Regions from separate parts of the Thalassospira sp. CH_XMU1458 genome, predicted to be linked through region 1. Evidence: predicted binding sites of a transcription regulator. Region 1 holds the regulator's gene; each other region holds the start of a gene.
What was found. The regulator LexA, encoded in region 1, represses DNA repair genes until DNA is damaged. The targets are predictions, from matches to a motif close to ATGTTCTANTTTGGTTC.
Positions count from the first base shown of each region.

Region 2: WBY09_RS13940 (ImuA family protein) is a predicted target of LexA. The motif match lies at 2,250-2,266, and genes of this name have one in related genera.
Region 3: uvrA (excinuclease ABC subunit UvrA) is a predicted target of LexA. The motif match lies at 1,193-1,209, and genes of this name have one in related genera.
Region 4: recA (recombinase RecA) is a predicted target of LexA. The motif match lies at 2,391-2,407, and genes of this name have one in related genera.

Region 1 is NZ_JAYMDW010000002.1:881,094-884,961, forward strand. It holds gene trpD (anthranilate phosphoribosyltransferase) at 1-927, shown strand, start outside; gene trpC (indole-3-glycerol phosphate synthase TrpC) at 924-1,721, shown strand; gene moaC (cyclic pyranopterin monophosphate synthase MoaC) at 1,741-2,220, shown strand; gene lexA (transcriptional repressor LexA) at 2,383-3,090, shown strand; gene WBY09_RS11555 (ComEC/Rec2 family competence protein) at 3,167-3,868, opposite strand, start outside.
Region 2 is NZ_JAYMDW010000002.1:1,402,643-1,406,510, reverse strand. It holds gene WBY09_RS13945 (Y-family DNA polymerase) at 1-1,512, opposite strand, end outside; gene WBY09_RS13940 (ImuA family protein) at 1,424-2,245, opposite strand; gene cysN (sulfate adenylyltransferase subunit CysN) at 2,406-3,868, opposite strand, start outside.
Region 3 is NZ_JAYMDW010000002.1:678,409-682,276, forward strand. It holds gene uvrA (excinuclease ABC subunit UvrA) at 1-1,182, opposite strand, end outside; gene fbaA (class II fructose-bisphosphate aldolase) at 1,392-2,471, opposite strand; gene nagA (N-acetylglucosamine-6-phosphate deacetylase) at 2,628-3,776, opposite strand; gene WBY09_RS10545 (hypothetical protein) at 3,807-3,868, opposite strand, start outside.
Region 4 is NZ_JAYMDW010000003.1:698,648-702,515, forward strand. It holds gene WBY09_RS17240 (DMT family transporter) at 1-338, shown strand, start outside; gene WBY09_RS17245 (hypothetical protein) at 339-887, opposite strand; gene WBY09_RS17250 (DUF4198 domain-containing protein) at 890-1,678, opposite strand; gene nikR (nickel-responsive transcriptional regulator NikR) at 1,784-2,263, shown strand; gene recA (recombinase RecA) at 2,549-3,622, shown strand; gene WBY09_RS17265 (helix-turn-helix domain-containing protein) at 3,726-3,868, opposite strand, start outside.

The DNA.
Region 1 (3,868 bases):
GCGACACCATCGCAGATGGGGGCTTTCCTGATGGGCTTGCGCATTCGTGGCGAAACCGTTGATGAAATCACCGGTGCCGCCCGTGTCATGCGTGAAAAGGCAACCGGCATCATTGCCCCGGAAAATGCGGTCGATACCTGCGGCACCGGTGGTGATGGCAGTGGCACCTATAATATCTCGACCGGGGCTGCGATTGTGGCGGCCGCCGCGGGTGCCACCGTTGCCAAGCACGGCAACCGCGCCGCATCATCCAAATCCGGTTCGGCCGATGTTTTGATGGCGCTTGGTGTCAATCTTGATGCCGACATGAAGCTTCTGGAAAAGGCGCTTCGCGAAATCAATCTTTGCTTCATGATGGCAACGCGCCACCATTCGGCGATGCGCCATGTCATGCCGACCCGCGTTGAAATGGGCACGCGCACCATCTTCAACCTGCTGGGACCGCTGGCCAACCCGGCCAAGACCAAACGTCAGGTTCTGGGTGTCTTTGCCAAACAGTGGGTCGAACCGATTGCCAATGTATTGAACCGTCTGGGATCGGTGCATGCATGGGTTGTTCATGGTCACAGCGGCCTTGATGAAATCTCGACCACCGGCCCGACTTACGTTGCCGAGGTCAAGAACGGCAAGGTCACCACATTTGAAATCAGCCCAAGTGATTTCGGCCTTGAAACCGTAACGCTTGACGACCTCAAGGGTGGTGATGCCGATGTCAATGCCAGGGCGATTACCGACCTTCTGGCCGCCAAGAAAAGCCCGTACCGCGACATCGTTCTGATGAATGCTGGCGCGGCACTTGTGGTCACCGGCATTGCCAGCGATCTGTCTGATGGCATCAAAAAGGCCGCAGACGCCATTGATAGCGGCAAGGCTGCTGAAACCCTGCAAGGGCTTGTGAAGATTACCAATGAAGGAACCCCGGCGTGAGCGACGTACTAGCCAAAATCTGCAACGACAAACGCGATCACGTTGCGGCCTGCAAGGCGCGCAAGACGCTTGCCACCCTCGAGGCCGAGGCAAAGGCACAATCAGCCCCGCGTGGTTTTATCAAGGCCCTTGAAACCAGTGTTGCCGATGGCCGTTATGGCCTGATTGCCGAAATCAAAAAGGCATCCCCGTCCAAGGGGCTGATCCGCCCGGACTTCAATCCGCCGGAACTCGCCAAGGCCTATAAGGCTGGCGGGGCAAGCTGCCTGTCGGTTCTGACCGACATCCCCTATTTCCAGGGCGATGACAGCTATCTGGTCGCGGCCCGTGCGGCGGTCGATCTTCCGGCCCTTCGCAAGGATTTCATGGTTGATCCCTACCAGATAACCGAGGCACGTGCGCTTGGTGCCGATTGCATCCTTCTGATCATGGCAGCCCTTGAAGATAGCTTGGCTTCTGAGCTTGAAGATGCCGCGCACAGCCTTGGCATGGATGTTTTGATCGAGGTGCACAACGCCCCGGAACTCGAACGCGCGCTGAAACTCAAATCGCGCCTTGTGGGCATTAATAACCGCAACCTCAAAACCATGGAAATCTCGCTCACCACGACCGAGGAACTGGCAAGCATGGTCGGCGATGACCGGTTGCTGGTGGCTGAAAGCGGCCTGTTTACCCCTGATGACCTTGCACGCATGGCAAAGGTCGGCGCTGAGTGTTTCCTGATCGGCGAAAGCCTGATGCGCCAGGACGACGTCGCAACCGCCACCCGCAAACTGCTTGGCCTTGCGGCCTGATCAATACTGGACAGAACCAATGGCAGACAAGCTTTCCCATATTGATGCCGGTGGCAACGCGGTGATGGTCGATATTTCGGCCAAGGCAGAAACCGCACGCATTGCGATTGCCAAGGCCCGGGTTCTGATGTCTTCCGAAACGGCAAAGCTGATTGCGGCGCGCGGCCATAAAAAGGGGGATGTTCTTGGCATCGCCCAGCTTGCCGGGATCATGGGGGCGAAAAAGACCCCTGACCTGATCCCGCTTTGTCATCCCCTGCCCCTGACTTCTGTCACCGTGGATCTCGAACTGGCCAACGATGCCGATGCCGTCGATATCACCGCCACCTGCAAGACAACCGGCAAGACCGGTGTCGAGATGGAAGCCCTCACCGCTGCCTCGGTCGCAGCACTCACGGTTTTTGACATGTGCAAGGCGGTTGATAAAAGTATGAGGATTACCGATTTGCGGGTCACCCGAAAAGAAGGTGGCAAATCGGGTACCTTCGTCGCGGACTAGCTTCCTGTCACTGCGGACCGCCTACTATTCATATTTTTTGAAGGATCACGGCGATTATTCGGTTTTTCCGTCAAATCGCACAGAGCCGCTTGACCCGCGAAAAGAACTAAAGTAGAACATCTGTGTATCCTTTTTGTTCTTTTTACAGGTTCGGGAAATAACATGCTGACGCGCAAGCAATATGAGTTGCTGGTCTATATAGACAATTACCTTCGCGATCACGGGATTTCGCCCTCTTTCGATGAAATGAAAGAGGCCCTGAACCTTAAATCCAAATCCGGCATTCACCGCCTGATCACAGGCCTCGAGGAACGCGGCTTTATCCGCCGCCTTGCGCACCGTGCACGCGCGCTTGAGGTCGTCAGACTTCCGGAAAACAGCGATGATGACGCCCCGGAAACGCCAAACAATGTGACCTCGCTTGCCAGTGTGCGAAAGGCCGCGCATCGACCAACCACGGTGCCAACCGCCTTCTCGGAAGCCGGGGAATCCGTTGGTTTGCCGCTCTATGGCCGGATTGCTGCCGGTACACCGATCGAGGCCCTTCGCGATCAAACGACCATGGTGCAGGTCCCGGCCGCCCTGCTTGGTGCCGGTGATCACTATGCCCTTGAAGTATCGGGGGATTCGATGATTGATGCCGGCATTCTTGATGGCGATACCGTCCTGATCCAGCGCTGTGAACAGGCCCATGACGGAACGATTGTGGTGGCACTCGTCGATGACAGCGAAGCCACGCTTAAGCGCCTGAAACGCGGACGTGGTGAAGTTCTGCTGGAACCGGCCAACGCACGCTATGAAACCCGCGCCCTGTCGCCAGATCGCGTGCGCATTCAGGGCCGTCTGGTCGGGCTGCTGCGTCAGTACTGATTGCTTGCGCGAAGTTACAAACAAAAACGCCCGATGCTTGTGCCCGGGCGTTTTTGTTTTGAGTACGATCAGGTTGTTAGCGCCCTGCTCTGCCGCCGATGATGATCCAGGGCCAATTGCCAGTTTCCGCACGGACGGTGTTGATTTCTGGCTTTTCGCCAGGCTCAGACGGCAGTTTGATCGCAACACCGCCCTGCCACCACAGAACGTCATCATCGATGATCACGCGCGCGCCAGAGGCCTGACAGGTGGTTGGTAGATCGGTTTTCAGGCTGACAATGATATCTGCATTACGGCAGGCATAAAACGGATTGGCAATACGGCTTGCGACGATGATCCGTGACGGAACGATGTTAGCGCTAACACCAAGGGAGCACGGGTCGTTCTGGCAGGCCTGTACGCGGCTTGGTTCCTGTTCGGGGCGAATACCAAAGCGGCTCATCCAGATGCCTTTTTGAAAGTCATTCAGCCGCGATGAGGTATGCAGGATAGCGGCATCGGGATCATAAACAGCCCAGCTTTCGCGGTCGCCCGAAATCAGGATTTCGGGTTCTTTGTGCAGTGCCTGAAAGATAATGGCGGCAAAAATCACCGGAAGGACCGGCACGATCATCACCTTGTCGCGCCAGATAACGATCCAGGCCAAGGCAAACAGCCCCAAGGCAACCGCCAGCATATCAAGGCCCGAGACATACCAAAGCCCCCAGTCCTGTGCGGCAACCAGTTCGGCGGTTTCCAACAATACCGTCAATCCGGGCTTCATCGCGGCCAAAGAAAA
Region 2 (3,868 bases), 520 kb from region 1:
GGCGTAATTATCCCGGTCCAGATGGCTCCACCATTCCGGGCAGATGCGCTCTGGCCCGTCGGCCCGCAGAACATCAATCATCATCTTGCGCCAGCGTAGCTTTGTCGGCGCACCGTTGGCACTACGTTCCATGACATCAACCGGTTCGGGCGGATCAATCAGCCGAACCGGGCGTTTGGGCAGGGGCGCATCCGCAAGACGTGCCGGTTTGGCAGCCCCGGTGGGCGGCTGCCTTATGGCCGCCCGTTCGGGCAGGTGGCTGGCGTGATGGGCCGGGCGAAACAGGATATCCTTGGGCCCCAGATGATGGGCAATGCGATCAAGCAGTTGGGCAAGCGCAATGGTGTCGCTGTTGTCTTCCTGCTTGCGATCAAGGCGGACCTGACGAAAGGCAACATGTTCGACCCACGGGGCATAGATAATCACCTGTTCGATGCCAAAGCCGGTATCAACACCGGGCATCTTTTCCGCGAGCAATCGCAGGATATGGCTTTCGGACTGGCAGGGCGTGCCAGTTGTGGTCGTGATGGTATGGGCATGGCCATCGACCCGAATGGACCGAACGATCAGGCGCCTAAGACCAAGGTTTTCATCGCGCAGTTTGGCGCACAGATCGGCCACCATGCTTTCAATCGCATGTGCCAGCGTGTCAGCACTCCCCAATGGTTCGCCAAAGCTTTGTTTGATCAGCCACGGCGCATCGGGCAGCTCAAAATTCAGATGTTCGGGCAGGCGGCCATAAAACTGATCAAGGCGATGCAACACATCCGGGCCAAGGCGGGTGGTGATATTGGCACGCGGCAGGGGTGTGATATCGCCAAGGTGTTTCAGGCCAAGTCGCGACAGAACCGCGCTGATGTCATCCGATAATCGCAGACAGGATGCCGGAAACCCGGCCGCAATCCCGTGATCGCGTGGCAGGGACAAGATGCGCTCATTGGGTGCGCCCGGATGACACCGGGCCGCGGCCCATGCGGCACCAGCGGTATCGGCAATGGCGGTGCGGGCAGCAATGCCTTGGGCCTTCATATCGCGCAGGATTTGTTTGATCATCGCACTTTCGCCGCCAAACAAATGACTGCCGCCAGTGATTTCAAGCCATAGGCCAGCATCCCCATTAAGCCCATGCGCATGCAAGTCCCGATCCGGCGCAATCCATGGGCTATAGCGGTCCATGAAGCGCACCAGACGGGCAAATTTGCCATCGCAGAGTTCAGGCTCTTCAGGGCTGTCCTGAAGATCGGGCAGGATGCTGCGCGCATCCGACAAACGCATGCCACCATGAAGTCCGGCCTTTTGTGCCGCTGCATTCAGGCCGCAGACGAGCACACCCTTGTGATCGCTGCGCGTGATCACGTGCGGGGTGTCTTGTGGCTTTGAGGCCTGTGGGGCAGTTTTCAGACTGTCAGCATCGCGGGGCTGATCAGGCGTGGGCGTGCCTGTCTTGTGTTGAGGCTTCTGACAGTCGGTTTTCCAGTGGGTCAGCCACAGATAAAGAAAACGTTGTTGCATCGGTTTTGACTTTCCAGCTTCCCGGTCGGACCCCGCGTCCCCCGATCAGGCTGAGATGATGGTCGTTTCCTGTTGGTCGTTCTGTTGGTTCCAAGGCGTTTACAGGTGTGATTTGCCAGCGCGTCCATGCGCTTGAGGTCGGAATGCGCCCGTTTCTGGCAAGCGGGCGCAAAACAATGATGCGTGTGCCACCACTTTCACAGGCCAGTTGCAGGCGCCGGGCGGTGGTCAGGTCATAGTCGGTGGTTTCAATGATCACCGCACGGACCTGACCGGATTTTGCCACTTCCTCGCAGGTCCAAAGGGCGGTGGCCTGTTGATCGACTGTCATCATCAACGGTTTGGGTTCAAGGGCCGTCATCGGCAGGGAAAGGGCATAAAACCCGCCCTGATCAAGGGCCCGACGCTGCCGGATCCAGAAAATGCCCTTGCCGGGTGGCGGGGCAGATGGGTGATTAGAGGCATCAGAGGACGCATCCACAGACAATGTCGCCAGATACCACGCCAAAAGGGACGCCGCGCAATCATCATGGCCGCAAAGCACTTCATGCAGGCCAATCGGGGCAAGACCGCCGAGGCTGATATGATCGCGCAGGAATGTGCTGCCAAAGGCACGCGCAATCACCCTGTCTACCCGATCTGGCCCACCGGACAGACAGGAAACCTGAACCTTCCATTGTTGCTCGGCCCGCGCCAGTGCCGCGCGTGCCTGATGAATGCGTCTGTCTGACATTTTATTGTTCCTGTTTTGTTCTGTTTTATGTGGTCAAAGCGGAACAGGAGTCAAGGCGTATCCAATCGGGTTTTTCAGGATCGGTGATATGTGGTTGAAGCAAAAGAAAACCCGGCATTCGCAAATGCCGGGTTTTCCTGAATGCATGTCTGAGTGCAGATCAGATTTCCGGGAACCAGGCCCCGAGAACACCGAATTCTTCAAGCTTGGCGACAATGGCCTCTGCGGCTTCTTCGGCGGTTTGATCGGATGTGTTGACCGTGATCTCGGCATTTTCCGGGCGCTCATAGGGGCTGTCGATCCCGGTGAAGTTGGCGATCTCGCCGGCACGGGCCTTTTTATAAAGCCCCTTCACATCGCGCTGTTCGCAGACTTCAAGCGGGGTGTCGATAAACACCTCGATGAACTCGTCCTTTTCAACAAGGCTGCGCGCCAGTTGGCGTTCGCTTTTGAACGGCGAGATGAAGGACACCAGCGTGATCACGCCCGCATCGACAAAAAGCTTGGCGGTTTCCCCCACACGGCGGATGTTTTCCACGCGATCGGCATCGGTAAAGCCAAGATCCTTGTTCAGGCCATGACGGACATTGTCGCCATCAAGGGTGTAGGTGTGCTTGCCAAGGGCGTGGAGCTTTTTCTCAACTAGGTTGGCAACGGTCGATTTGCCTGCACCCGACAGGCCGGTAAACCACAGAATGACCGATTTCTGGCCTTTCTGATAGGCACGCGCGCCCTTGTTGATGTCCATTTCCTGCCATTTGATGTTGGTCGCACGGCGCAGGGAATGGTTGACCATGCCCGCCCCAACGGTGGCGTTGGTAAAGCGGTCAATAATGATGAAGCGGCCTGAATGACGGTTCTGATCATATGGGTCAAACGCCAGCGCCTTGTCGGCCGAGATATTGGCAATCCCGACTTCATTAAGCTCAAGCGTCTTGCCCGCCACATGTTCAAGCGTGTTCACATTGACCTTGTATTTAAGGTCGCTGATCTGCGCATTGGCAACCTGTGCGCCCATCTTGATCAGATAGGGACGGCCGGGCAGAAGATGATCTTCATGCATCCAGATGATGCGGGCTTCGAACTGATCGGCAAAGTCGGGTTTGGCATCTGCGTGTGCCAAAATGTCGCCACGCGAAATGTCGATTTCATCTTCAAGGGTCAGGGTGATCGCCTGACCAGCAATCGCTTCGTCAAGGTTGCCATCAAAGGTGACGATGTCCTTGACCTTGCTGGTCTGGCCCGATGCGGTAACGACAACCTCGTCACCCGGTTTGACGCGGCCTGATGAAATGGTGCCGGAAAAACCCCGGAAATCAAGGTTCGGGCGGTTCACCCACTGCACTGGCAAACGGAACGGCTTTTCAATCGCATCCTGTTCGACCTGCACATCTTCAAGATGGGCCAGAAGCGTCGGGCCGGAATACCAGGGCGTATTCGCGCTCGGCTCGATCATGTTATCGCCACGAAGGGCCGAAAGCGGGATCGCGGTGATCGAGCTATAGTTCAGCTGTTCGGCGAATTTCAGATACTCTGCAACGATCTGATCAAACTTGGATTGATCATAGTCGATCAGGTCCATCTTGTTGACGGCCAGCACCACATGCTTGATGCCCAGAAGCG
Region 3 (3,868 bases), 200 kb from region 1:
ATCACGGGCCCACTGGCTGTCGGTTTCACGCCAGCGGCGCGACATGTTGGGAATGACACCTTCAAACGGACGCGACACCTTATAGCTACGTGATCCGTCATCATAGGTCACCGTGACTTCTTCTTCGCCCGATCCATGCAGGATGATGTCCTGTGCTTTCTTGGGCAGTTTTTCCCAAGGGACATTGGTTTTGAAGTCAAAGTGCTTGGCAACCGATTTCAGGGTCTGGAGATAGTATTTCGATGTTGTACTGGCCCAGGGCGCGACGGCACCGTTTTCGAGCGTCTTGCTTTCATCCGGGACGACCAGCATCGGGTCGAATTCCATCTGGGTGCCAAGGCCATCACAGGCCGGGCAGGCACCAAACGGGTTGTTGAATGAGAACAGTCGCGGTTCGATTTCCTCGATGGTAAAGCCGGAAACCGGGCAGGCGAACTTTGCTGAAAAAACAGTGGTTTCGCCGGTTTTGGCATCTTCGGTCAAAACGATGCCGTCGGTAAGTTCAAGCGCGGTTTCAAAGCTGTCTGCCAGACGGGTTGAAATGCCATCCTTGACGATCAGGCGATCAACCACGACTGAAATATCGTGTTTGAGATTCTTGTTCAGTTCCGGTGCTTCGTCGATGTCATACATTTCGCCATCGATCTTGACGCGCTGGAAGCCGCGTGCGCGAAGTTCACGCAGTTCTTTTTTGTATTCACCTTTACGGCCACGCACGATCGGGGCCAGAAGGTAAAGACGCGTACCTTCCTCCATCTCCATGACGCGGTCGACCATTTGCGAAACGGTCTGACTGACAATCGGCAGACCTGTGGCGGGCGAATAGGGGATGCCGACACGCGCCCACAACAGACGCATATAGTCATAAATTTCGGTGACGGTGCCAACGGTCGAACGCGGGTTCTTCGAGGTCGTCTTTTGTTCGATGGAGATGGCTGGTGACAGCCCGTCGATATATTCGACATCGGGCTTTTGCATCAGTTCCAGGAACTGGCGGGCATAGGCCGACAGGCTTTCGACATAGCGGCGCTGACCTTCGGCATAGATGGTATCAAAGGCCAGAGAACTTTTGCCTGATCCCGACAGACCGGTAATCACCACGAGGGAATCGCGCGGCAGTTCAACATCAATGTTCTGAAGGTTGTGTTCTTTCGCACCGCGAACCGAGATTTTCGTCAGCATGTCGGGCCTTTTGTTCCTGAATTGTTCGGAAAGTGTATAGAGGAGCCGTAAGCTATACGCAAGCGCACCCCTGACAGTTCCTGTCAGTATTTGTCAGGAGATCCGCAATTAACAACCCGATGCATGACAGAGCCACGAAAAAGCCCGCCGAACAAGACCGGCGGGCTTCATAAATCCTGTGACCGGAACGGTCAGGTTTTTGATCTGGCTTAGCCTTTGGTAACCGTACGACCGGTTGCACCGAGGTCCTTGAAAGCTTCTTCAAGGCGTGCTGCCATCGACAGCTCAGCTTCGCGGATCCAGACGCGCGGGTCATACTGCTTTTTGTATGGCTGATCGGTTTCCGGGTCGACCTGATACTTGAACGCACGTGCGTTGGCTTCGACATACTCGCCAACCGGGCGGGCATAGGCGAACTGGGTATCGGTATCGATATTCATCTTGAAGCAGCCATAGCTGACAGCTTCTTCGATTTTCTCTTTTTCCGAACCGGAACCGCCATGGAATACGAAGTCGAGCGGGCGATCACCCAGACCGTGCTTTTCGGCCACGTATTTCTGGCTTTCCAGAAGGATCTCCGGGCGAAGCTTCACGTTGCCGGGCTTGTAAACGCCGTGCACGTTGCCAAACGCTGCCGCGACCGAGAAGTGACCAAGCGGCGAGAGACGGCGATAAGCTTCTTCGACTTCTTCCGGGCGGGTGTAAAGGCGCGGATCGATTTCCTCAACCGAGGTATCAAGCTCATGACCGATACCGTCTTCTTCACCACCGGTGACGCCCAGTTCGATCTCAAGGCTCATCTCGATGGCTGACATCCGTTTCAGGAAGGTCTCGCAGGTCGCGAGGTTGTCTTCAACGGATTCTTCGGACAGATCCAGCATATGAGAGCTGTAAAGCGCCTTGCCAGTTTCGGCATAGGCCTTTTCGCTCCATTTCAGCATTTCATCGACCCATGGCACAAACTTGCGGTTTGCGTGGTCGGTATGCATGACAACAGCAACACCATAATGTTCGGCCAGAAGCTGTGCATGACGCGCAGCAGATACGGCGCCGAGAACACGGGCCGCAGCAGCGTCCTTGATGCCCTTGCCGGCAAAGAACTGTGCACCACCATTCGAAAGCTGAATGATAATGTCAGATCCGGCATTTGCAGCAGCTTCAAGGGCTGCGTTCATCGTGCTTGAAGACGTAATATTGACGGCGGGAAGGGCGTAACCGTCCTGCTTGCAGGCAGAAACGAGTTCGCGATAGGCAGCACCGGTAACAACACCGGGTTTAACGGAAGGCATGTGGGTACTCCTCCTGGGGGTCAGAGTAAAAACAGATCAGCAGCAAAATCACCTGAAGACCCTGCATACAAACTGTTACAGAGCCCAATGCATCTTCGAAATGCTGTCTCAGGTCAAGGCTTTCCGTCATAGACTTTCGGAAAATATTGCGTTTGCTCAGGCGTAACTCTCTTGCACGCCCTTGATCCAGCTTTGCGTCACTTTGAACTGATCATCAAACAAAATCATATCGGCCTGATAGCCCGGTGCCAAGCGACCAAGAACATCACCAAGCCCGAGGAACTCCGCTGGATAAAGCGACGCCATGCGAAGCGCTTCATCAAGCCCGATTTCGGCCATTTCCATGCAATTGCGCACAGCTGAAATCATATCAAGGTCCGAACCCGCTAACGTCCCATCCGCGAGCGCGCAGCGCCCAGCAACTGCAATGATTTCCTCATCGCCCAGCTTGAACCGTTTATCGGCGGCACCAACCGTTGGCATGGCATCGGTGACCAGCATCACCTTGCCCGCGGCCTTGGCGCGGACGGCGGTTTTGATCACGGCAGCATGGACGTGAAACCCGTCCGCGATCAGGCCACACCATGTGCGATCATCTGAAAGCGCTGCACCGACAACGCCCGGCTCCCGATGGGTCAGGGGGCTCATGGCATTGAAAAGATGCGTGAAGCCCTGCATGCCTTCATCGATTGCCGACATGATATCATCATAGGTGCCCGCTGTATGTCCGGCGCAAACACGAACATCGCGGGCAACGAGCTTTGCAATCACGCCTTTATCAAGCAGTTCCGGTGCAAGGGTGAGTAAAGTGCATCCATTGCGAAGCTTGGAGACGAGTTCTATTGCATCAGGTTCCATCGGTCTGATCTGATCAGCCGAATGCACGCCACGGCGTTTGAGATTGAGATACGGTCCTTCAAGGTGAATGCCGACGACACCAGCTATGCCGTTATCGAGCGCGTCCTGAACGGCAGCAATCGCCGCCTCCATCTTGGCCCGTGAATCGGTAATCAGGGTTGGCAGCATGGATGTCGTGCCAAACCGGCGATGCGCAGCGACCATGGTTTTAATGGTCTCAAGATCAGGCGCATCATTCAGCAAGACACCGCCGCCACCATTGACCTGCACATCAATCAGACCGGGGGAGAGGGTTTGGCCGCTGCCGTCTATTGTTTTGATACCAGCTGGTAGATCCTTATCCGCAACAACGGCATCGATCTTGCCATCCGTGACCAGAACAGAATGCCCCGACAGGAAGCGTGTCCCGTCAAAGAGTCGGGCATTTGATATGGCAAAGTCACTCACGCCTGGGTCTCCGGTTGTTGCGTATCCAAGTTACGGTGGTCGCAGGATCAACCCTGCGGTCGTGGACGGTTGGGCATCGTAATTGGATGATT
Region 4 (3,868 bases), on a different contig from region 1:
TTTCCGCCACCTGGATCAGAACACTGGTCGCCGTGATCGCCATGTGGGGATTGGCGATCATCCTTGGCCGGGTGCGGCGGACTGTTACGGCCTGTATCGCGCCGGATGTTGGCAAATGGCTGTTGCTGGGCGCGCTTATCGGGCCCGCAATCGGTGTGTGGCTTTCAATGCTGGCGGTTCAAAACGCCAATGTCGGGATTGCCTCAACCCTGATGGCGCTGCCGCCGGTTATTCTGATCGTTTATGAAGGCCTGATCCTGCGCAAGCCGGTTGGCATTCAGGCGGTAATCGGAACCTGCCTTGCCTTTGGCGGTGTGACCTTGCTGTTCATGCCCTGATCAGTTCGACTGTTTTCGAGCCATCTGGCGACGCTGCCAAAGCATAAGCCCGCCAAACAGGTTCGCGAGGATGCTGCAGCCAAACAGGATGCTTGCCCAAATCGGCAAATCAAACAGCGCGGGCGTGCCTTGGATGGCCGTTGTCGACGACGCAGTTGCCGTCTGGCCGCCCCCCGGTGTGACTGTGGCGTTGGCGGTGTCCGTCGGCTGATAGGCCAATTGCACAACATGCCCCATGCCATCGGCCACCTTGATGTGGAGTTCACTTGGCGCATCTGGTGCTGGTGTGCCGCCAAGCCCAAGGGAGAACTGACCGACCCGGTCCGTGCGCGCCTTTTGCCAGACCTTGCCGTCCTTGGTTGTGACAACCACCTCGGCAAAGGCCATCGGGGATCCGTCGGTATATCGAAAACCATAGGTCTTTGTATTGGCACTATCTTCGACCTGCCAACCAGCACCATGGGCATGGGCGGGGGCAGGGACGGCCAATGGCCCCGCAATCAGCAGGGCCATCAGAACCAAAAGGCGATAAAAGCCGGTCCGTGCCATCATCATTTATCTACGGCGAATGATAGCGTCGCGCGGATGTTGTGGTTGCCAACGCCTTCCTCGGCATCGGGCATATCGGCCGCGATACGCACAATCCACAAACCGGGGGCCGAAACCCGGATCTTGGCAATGCCACTGCCGGCCTCGGTGCTCAGTGTCTCTGTCGCATAGGCCCAGGAGGACGGTGTTTCGGTAAATCCGGCATAGGTTGCCAGAACCGATGTCGTCAACGGGTGACCGTTCAAAAGGATCTGGAACTCGGCATCCTCGCCGACCTTGGTGTCACGCGGATCGCTGAGCGGCACGATTTCAAGTGCATCACCAAGTGGTTTGGTAACAAAATCGGCTGAGCCTTCGACACCCACCAGAAGCTTGGCAAACTTTTCATAGCGGGTCGATGCGATGGCATCGGGATGTTCATCGGCACCGCCGGCCTGCCAGCCATCGGGGGTTTGCGACCAGACAACACCCAGACGATGGCCGGAAATCCAAGCCGCCGTATCGGGCACTTCAAACGTGCCGATCAGATTGGGCGCGGTGTCATTTTGGGAAATCGCAATGTCGTTCGTGCCATTGGCGGTGATCAGCGTGGCGCGCACATCATTTACGCCTTCTGCTTCTTCCGGAAGGCCAAACTGATGGGTCGAATCAAGGATAAGTGTCGCATTCTCGCCCGGCTTCGCCGTCTCAGGCGATTGGCTTGCGATGAATTCATGCGCGTTTGCCGACAGACCGATCAGAAGCGTTGCGGCACCAATCACCATGCTTGCTGCGAACTTTGGTTGAAACATTTGCGTTCCTTTGGGAAATTGTTTTTATGGAAGAACCATGTGCGGGTATGAACTTTTCAAAAAAGATCATACTCGTCAAGCCGTTGATTGTGAGAGGTAGTCAAAATGACCCGCGTGACCGTATCGATTGAAGACGATCTGATGGAGGCGTTTGACGCGTTTCTTGATCACCGCGGCTATACCAACCGGTCAGAGGGATTTCGCGATCTGATCCGTGAAAAGCTTCAGAACACCAAGCTTGAAGACAATGCCGACGGGGTCGGGATTGCGGTTCTGAACTATGTCTATGATCACGAGGAACGCATGCTGGCATCACGCCTGATGAGCACTCAGCACGAACATCACAATCTGACGGTTTCCACGGTGCACTTCCATATTGATCATGATACCTGCCTTGAAAGTGTGACACTGCGCGGGCGGCTTTCTGAAATCCGCGCCTTTGCCGACAAGGTTCTGGCACAGCCGGGCGTGCGCCACGGGCAGCTTTACACCGTGCCGGGTGAATTGCATGTCGAAAGCCATCATCATGGCGATGATCACGATGGACATGCGCCTAAGCACGAACATCTTAAAATCACCACCTGATCGTATTGCCAAACCGTCACTGACCCCACGCCCCGCTGTTGTTGGGCGGGCGGTTGAAGCATCTGTTCTCTGAAAGTTCTAATCGAAGCCATGAGAACAAACTTGCAACATCCGAATTTTTGTGAGAATGTTCGCATTATGTTCTCAGTTGTTTTGTCGATAAGAACGCAGTGGCAGGCTGCGGCAACAGGCAAAACAGTCTAGCGGTGGCGTTCCGCATTATAGGTCCGGGGAACCGCCTGCGTTGCATCCAACCCGGCCCTGTGGAATAAGAGAGTTCGAGCAATGATTCAGACCGCGCTGCATTTGGTGGATAAGGATACTATGGATAAGCAGAAGGCACTCGAAGCCGCCCTTGGGCAGATCGAACGGGCATTTGGCAAAGGTTCGATTATGAAGCTGGGTCAGCGGGAAAGCGCCGTTGATATCTCAGCTATTTCAACCGGTTCGCTCGGTCTTGATATCGGACTGGGCATTGGCGGTCTGCCGCGTGGCCGTATCGTCGAAATCTATGGTCCGGAAAGTTCGGGTAAAACCACGCTGGCGTTGCACACGGTTGCCGAAGCCCAGAAGCTTGGCGGGACCTGTGCGTTTGTCGATGCCGAACACGCGCTTGACCCGGGATATGCCCGCAAGCTTGGTGTGAATACCGACGAACTCCTGATTTCCCAGCCCGATGCCGGTGAACAGGCCCTTGAAATCGCTGACACGCTGGTGCGTTCTGGCGCGATTGATGTTCTGGTCGTCGATTCGGTTGCTGCCCTTGTCCCGCGCGCCGAACTTGAAGGTGAGATGGGCGATACGCACGTTGGTCTGCAGGCCCGCCTGATGAGCCAAGCACTGCGTAAACTGACCAGTTCTGTTTCGCGTTCGAACTGCATGGTCATCTTCATCAACCAGATCCGTATGAAGATTGGTGTGATGTTCGGCAGCCCGGAAACCACAACCGGTGGTAACGCGCTTAAATTCTATGCCTCTGTCCGCCTTGATATCCGTCGTATCGGTCAGATCAAGGACCGCGACGAAGTCGTTGGTAACCAGACGCGTGTGAAGGTCGTCAAAAACAAGATGGCCCCGCCGTTCAAGCAGGTTGAATTCGACATCATGTATGGCGAAGGCATTTCCAAGATGGGTGAAATCCTTGATCTTGGCGTCAAGGCCGGTATCGTCGAGAAATCCGGTTCCTGGTTCTCCTACAACTCGACCCGTATCGGTCAGGGCCGCGAGAACGCCAAGAGCTTCCTGCGCGAGAATCCGGAAATGACCAAGGAGATCGAAAACAGCATTCGCGAGAGTGCCGGTCTGATCGCCGAAGCCATGACCAATATGAGCGAAGACGAACCGGTCAACGACGATTGATCTGATTGATCATTCCAACTGATTGCAAAAGGCGGCGCCACAATGGGTGCCGCCTTTTTCTTTACTGCTCACGCTGCCAGGTTGTCTTTGCCGGCTGAGGGGGCTAGGTGGAGCCTTGTTGTTGCCATTGGCTTGGCGTTTTGCCTGTAATCCGCAGGAATTCACGATTGAAGTTGGATTTGGTGTTAAAGCCGCTTTCAAGCATCGTGTTGGTCACATTTTCCCCCGCGTCAAGCATGCGGCAGG